Regions from separate parts of the Bacillus sp. EA-CB0995 genome, predicted to be linked through region 1. Evidence: a T-box and tRNA genes for the amino acid it is inferred to sense, from the RefSeq annotation. Region 1 holds a T-box; the other holds one or more tRNA genes.
The links. The T-box of region 1 lies ahead of ileS (isoleucine--tRNA ligase). A T-box ahead of a tRNA ligase gene usually reads a tRNA of that ligase, here a tRNA-Ile.
Positions count from the first base shown of each region.

Region 2: it encodes a tRNA-Ile, which carries the amino acid that the T-box ahead of ileS (isoleucine--tRNA ligase) is inferred to sense. The anticodon was not compared.

Region 1 covers NZ_CP169269.1:2,919,008-2,922,432, forward strand. Annotated here, with positions in the region: gene ileS (isoleucine--tRNA ligase) at 1-1,236, opposite strand, end outside; T-box leader at 1,291-1,533, opposite strand; gene ACEWFJ_RS15110 (hypothetical protein) at 1,798-2,031, shown strand; gene ACEWFJ_RS15115 (hypothetical protein) at 2,074-2,592, opposite strand; gene ACEWFJ_RS15120 (nucleoside-diphosphate kinase) at 2,568-2,930, opposite strand.
Region 2 covers NZ_CP169269.1:1,390,054-1,393,478, reverse strand. Annotated here, with positions in the region: partial or broken gene ACEWFJ_RS07260 (MFS transporter) at 1-644, opposite strand, end outside; gene sodA (superoxide dismutase [Mn]) at 831-1,442, opposite strand; tRNA gene ACEWFJ_RS07250 (tRNA-Ile) at 1,667-1,740, opposite strand; partial or broken gene ACEWFJ_RS07245 (DUF1189 domain-containing protein) at 1,965-2,731, shown strand; partial or broken gene ACEWFJ_RS07240 (hypothetical protein) at 2,953-3,134, shown strand; gene ispG (flavodoxin-dependent (E)-4-hydroxy-3-methylbut-2-enyl-diphosphate synthase) at 3,290-3,425, shown strand, end outside.

The DNA.
Region 1 (3,425 bases):
GTTCTCTTTTAAAGTAGTCGTTCGAATGAACCAACTTTCATTTGCATAATAAAGTAGCGGTGAATCACAGCGCCAACAATGCGGATAACTATGCTCATATTTCTCTTTATGATAAAGAAGACCATGCTCAGCTAAATAGCGAACAATATCAACATCACACTCTTTTACAAATTTCCCTTGTAAAAAAGGAACGTCAGATGTGTATTCTCCTTTCTCGTTTACGACATTCACAAATGATAAACCATGTTCTTGGACAACTTTATAATCATCTTCCCCGTAAGCAGGCGCGATATGCACAATCCCTGTACCGCTATGTGCAGTGACAAAATCAGCACTCACAATACAATGACCATTTGCAACTTCCGCAAACTGAAATGGCGGCACATAAGAAAGCCCTATTAATTCACTTCCCTTGTGAACAGATAACATTTTATACTCTTGCTGCAGTACATCTTTCGCTAACTCTTTCGCAACAATATAAACATCATCTCCTTGCTGCGCTCGGACATATTCCATCTCTGGATGAACCGCTAATGCTACATTAGCCGGAAGCGTCCATGGCGTTGTTGTCCATCCGAGAACATACTCGTTTTCTCGACCTGCAATCTGAAATTTAACTGTTGCACTTAAATCCTTCACTGTTTTATATCCTTGCGCGACTTCATGCGAGCTTAATGATGTTTGGCAGCTTGGGCAATAAGGAGAAACGCGGTGCCCTTTATATAGCAATCCTTTTTCATGAATTGTTCCAAGAATATGCCAAACGCTTTCGATATAAGAATTATCTAGCGTGATATACGGCGCATCCATGTCAACCCAATAGCCAATACTCTCTGTAAACTCACGCCACTGCTTTTCATACGTAAATACACTCTCTTTACACTTTGCAAGAAATGCTTCGACACCGTACTTTTCAATATCATGTTTACCAGAAATACCAAGCTGTTTTTCAACTCCTAATTCCACCGGTAATCCATGTGTATCCCATCCGGCTTTGCGCAGCACTTTATATCCTGTCATCGTTTTATACCTTGCGACCAAGTCCTTAATTGTCCGTCCTAGCGCATGACCGACATGCGGAAGACCATTCGCAGTTGGCGGTCCTTCATAAAAAACGAAAGATTGTGCACCTTCACGATTTCGAATCGATTGCATAAAGGTATCCTGTTCATTCCATTGCTTACGAATTCGCGCTTCTCTCCTTACAGCTAATTCTTTCACATCTACCTTCTTCATCTACAATCACTCCTTATGAAATAATTAAAAGTACACAAAAAACCCGTCCCTATCATTAGGGACGGGTTTACCCGCGCTACCACCCTACTTCTATTGATTAACCGTTCAATCAATAGCACTCAGCAACGTACAATCATACGCGTTCCTTGTAACGGTAGACAACCGTTCGAACTTACTATGTTCAGTTCGACTCCTCGGAGATGATTTTCAAATATAAACCGAACACCGGCTTTCAGCAAAGCACCGGCTCTCTGGGGAACAGCGATATATTTTACTCTTTCTCGTCATCAGATTTGTATACTTTTATTAACAGTTATTTTATTCCAACGCAACGCTAATTGTCAATGAATTTAGAAAAAACTATCTGAATTCTATTTATGCATTTAATGTTTACCTTTACTACACTTTTTTATTCTAAACATATATCAGAATGCTTCATGAATATCAGAAGCTGGCATGGTTAAGCTATTGAAAGACCCACAGATGTTTTATCGTATGGGAAGCTATTAAGTCAATTATATCTAAAATATTAGGCTTGAAAAAGAAGAGGTGGTGTTTTTTATGTCAGATTTTTCAGAATCAATCGAGTATGAAACAGGAACATCAATTCAAACTTTCAACATTATTGAAACGAATGCTACTGCTGATGGATATGAAGTTCTATTGGATATTGATTTAGACAGTGGTTACGAATTAGAAAAAGTAAAAATGAAAATTACCTTTGAAGAATTAGCAGGATACGAAACAACTGATATTCATGAAGGAGTAAAATACGCTTTAGGATTTTTTTCATGAATGATCGCACCGACATAAAAACCTTCAGTGTACTGAAGGTTTTTATGTAAAACTTAACATTGTCGTTTTAAACAAACAGGTTTCCCATTTTGCAAGTTTTAAACCGGCTTTATCGAATGCTTGAAATAGTATATTGTAGTTTATTCTTTTAAAATTTTTGTTGTTAGTTATACACTCTAGTAATTTGTCTTTGCCAATGTACATGTAAAACATCCGATATTCCTCCTGCAAGGTATTATACAACCAAAGCTGCTTCATTGACTTGCTTACACTCATGGCCTGACGTTGTTTCTTATCAAGAAAACTTATATATCTTTTCTTTACTTTCATATGCATGGATGAAACTCGTATACATTGCCGTTTGATACGAAAGTATATATCTATAACATCAAGATTGCTCGCTTCTTTTTGCTTAAGTACGAATGAAGCATTTTCACATGCTAATTGTTCTATCTCTTCAGCTGTAAAAAACAATGATGCTTCCCGTTTCACTGCGTTTGTACAATCTGCAGAGTGAAATAGATTAAATATCCCATTCATTGCTCCAAACGTACATCGTATCGTTCCTTTCTTTGCTTTTTCAGGCTTGAAGTTTCCCTTCCACTTTTTTCAATCAGCTCGGAAACCGATTTGTACGGTGGTTGTGGTGTACCTTGAACCAACACACATAAACTTTCTCCTAAATTCAAGAATTCAGATTCTAATTCCCACCACCATTCAGAATACTCCTTATTTTCATCCCAATATAAACGCCGGCATAAATCCGGTGTAATCGTCACATATTTGCAGGCAAGAATTTGAAATCCTCTTCGCTCAAGAAACGACAGAATTTCTCGTTCTAAATTTAAGTATACTGCGTCTGGTTTGCATATTACGAACCCTAATTTGTCCCAATTCAATATCTATATCCCCCTTCCACCCTATGTAATACTATATGGAAGAAAAGGAAAGTTGCTTATGCAAACATAATAATGATTATGTTCATACATCCAATTCGAACTTTCAACATTATTGAAACGAATGTAAATGCTGATGCATATAAATTTTTTAAATATTGATTTAGACAGCTATTACGAATCAGAAAATGTAAAAATACAAATTACCTTTGAGAAATTAGTAGGATACGAAACAACTGATATTGAAAAAGGGATAAAATATGCTTTAGGGTTCTTTGATAAGTAATTGTATAATGTTAAAAAAAGTACCACCTGTTAAAGGTGATACTCATTCTTTCATGATAAAGTGAAACTTCCATCAGTAGGGAGTTTCTTCATCCTCCACTGATGGAAAGCCCGCCCAGTCAGGCGCATGCCAACAGTTATCCCCCACCTATCTTCCTTGCTTCACTCTAAACCTTGAGATGTGGACCCTACTGCTTCAAAAAATAGCGAGAT
Region 2 (3,425 bases), 1.5 Mb from region 1:
ATTAACCTTTCTCTCTTTCATTACTTCAACAAGTTCATAACGCCCTTCACATTCACGCTTTGTAAGAAAAAAGCTGACGACAATTGCAATAGTAAATAAGGTTAAAGATAGAAAAAAAACGAATGTATAACCACTCCACTTTTCCATACGCGAAATGATAAATCCGGATGCAATTGGACCAATCATACCCGAAAATGAGCTAAGCAATCCGAGAAATCCGTTAAAAAAATCACGTGTCTCCGGCTCTGTAATTTCAAATGTTAATAAATTAAATGAGAGCCAGTAAAATCCATATCCCATTCCAAGCAAACTGCCGATTAGTAAAATATACTGCGAAGCATTCGTTCCTGTTAGTAATACAACAATAAAAAAATAGCTAATGTTGTCACGCCGATTCGGAGCAAAATCGTACGATCTACTCGTTTCGCTAATTTTCCGGCAACAAGAAATGTCAGTGGTTGTAAAACAACGCTTGCTAAATTATAAAGGCCAATATTCACAAAGTCCTTCGTTTGTTTCCATAAATAAATATTAACAAACGTATTCGACAATGAAATAGCCAACGCATATAACCCGCCAATTATGAGTAATAATACTAAGTCACGATTCACCTCAACATCGCCAATTAAATGTTTCCATTTCATATGAACTCTCCTTTACTTCATGTTCTAGTCTTCCAAAGAAGAACACAATTATGTAAAGAAGAAGAGGGAAAGTGAAACTTCTTTCAATGGAGCATCTTTCTCCATTGATGTGAACTCTACCAATCGGACCGGTGTAAGAAAACAAAAAAAGCTAGGAGAAACATCTCCTAGCTTTTACAATTATAATTATTTTGCGTCTTGGTAACGTTTTTCAACTGCGTTCCAATCTACAACGTTCCAGAATGCACCGATGTAGTCAGGACGACGATTTTGGTAATGTAAGTAGTATGCATGCTCCCAAACGTCTAGTCCTAAAACTGGAGTTTTACCTTCCATTAATGGAGTATCTTGGTTTGGTGTGCTTGTTACTTCTAACTCACCATTGTTTACAACAAGCCATGCCCAACCAGAACCGAAGCGAGTTGCGCCTGCTTTTGCAAACTCTTCTTTAAATGCATCAAAGCTGCCGAATTTTGCTTCAATTGCGCTTGCAAGTTCACCTACTGGTTGTCCGCCGCCATTTGGAGAAAGGATTGTCCAGAATAAAGAGTGGTTTGCATGTCCACCACCGTTATTGCGTACTGCTGTGCGGATTGCCTCTGGCACCTCGTTTAAGCTTGCAACTAATTCTTCAATACTTTTTTCTGCTAATTCCGCATGTCCTTCTAATGCAGCATTTAAATTTGTTACGTATGTGTTGTGATGTTTTGTATGATGGATGTTCATTGTTTCTTTGTCAAAATGAGGTTCTAATGCATCATACGCATAAGGTAAATTTGGTAATTCATGTTTTGCCATTGTTATATTCCTCCCATTTGTATGTATTTGCCGATAATGACTCGGCATACAAATTCATTTTACCCTAATTACATAGAGGTGAAAACAAATTTAACGTATTGCCTCGCTAACATTAAAGTAGCAAATTTTCCATTTCTTTTCAAACGAAATGCTCATAAATTTCGTAAAAAAGCTTCCTTCTATAAGGAAGCATATGTGCTATGTATCAATATGTGAAATGGATATGGACCCTGTAGGACTCGAACCTACGACCGGACGGTTATGAGCCGTCTGCTCTAACCAGCTGAGCTAAAGGTCCACAATACATATACGAATAACTGCCAAGGTATCCTGTATACTCTAATCAACTAAACTACTCTAGAATGTATGATTACATATAAAAATGTAAGATAAATTTACCATAATGAAAAGAAATGTGTCAATTGCATTTTCATATCACACATGATATATCTTGTGATTCTTTAGAAACGTACGTTACAATGGGATGGTAAATCAATATATTTAAAAGAAGGAAGTGAATTCATGTCCATATTTACGCAATTGTTTAAAAGTTTATATGCACCAAAAGAGATGGCACTTTTTCGTTTTCAAAAAATCGGAAAAACGATTCTTTACATAATGTTGCTATGTTTACTTGCTACCGTTCCAAAAACGATTCTATTTGGAAGTTTCATTCAAGATGGCATTAGTCTGGTTAATCATTCTATCGAAAAAGATGTACCTGATTTTAAAATTGAAAATGGCGAACTTCACGCAGACATCGACAAACCCATTGTAAAAGATGACACAGATTTTATTTTTGTATTTGATCCAAATGCAACGGATGCAAGTGCATATTCCAACCGAGATGGTGTGTTCATCTTAAAAGATAAAGTGATTTCAACAGCAGAACAAAAAACACAATCATTTCCATATAGTGACTTAGGAAATACGACTTTTGAAAAAAAGATATTCAAGAATTAGTTTCATTTGTCGATAGCATATATCCAATTGCTATGTTCGTTATCGGAATACTTATTTACTTATTCCAACTCTTCATTACATTCCTTGGCGTTACGCTATTAGCATTTATCGGCTCTGCAATGAGCGGACAGCGTAAACTATCGTACAAACAAATTTGGACATTAACTGCCTACAGCTATACAATCCCAACTATATTCTTTATGATAATGGATTTGTTAAAAATTAACGTCCCAGGCTCGTTGTTCCTATTTATTACCGTTGTTCTGATTGTTCTTTATTTAACAATAAAAGAAGTACCAAAACCAAAAGAAAAAAATTCACTATAAAAAATGCCTTCAAGGCATTTTTTTGGACAAGCATATATTTCTCTACAAAGGAGTGAAGAAATATGAAAAGACTTGGCGGTGTCTTATTGTTGCTTGTTCTCGGTTACGTCTTGTACTACGATATGACAATCGGCACTTTACCGTTACTTCATACATATTCCAAAACAAAAGAAACTTCGGCTAAAGCTTCAAAAAACGACCAAAAAGAAAATATATCATCAACAAAATATAAAATCATTGAAATAAAAACAGGCGATACCGTTCTATCCATTACAGAGGAAATTAACAAAAAAAAATCCCTTCTATTGAAAAGGTTGTTACAGATTTTAAAGGATTAAACCAAAGTGAATCTCCTGCAAAATTACAAATTGGGAAAAAATACAAATTCCCTCTCTATCCATAACAGTATCACATAATTCTTGTCAATTGCAGCAAAGCGCTGATACAATAGAAAAAGTGAAGCTAGACATTTGGCTTCACGAGACAAATACTGCATACAATATAAATGTATTTGTCTACAAAATAAGAAACTTCTTTTATAAGGAGAGCGATCTATTCGTGAATGAAATAACTCATCGTACAAAAACACGTCCTGTTAAAGTTGGAAATTTAACAATCGGCGGTAATAATGAATTAATTATACAAAGTATGACAACAACAAAAACGCATGATGTGGAAGCAACAGTTGCCGAAA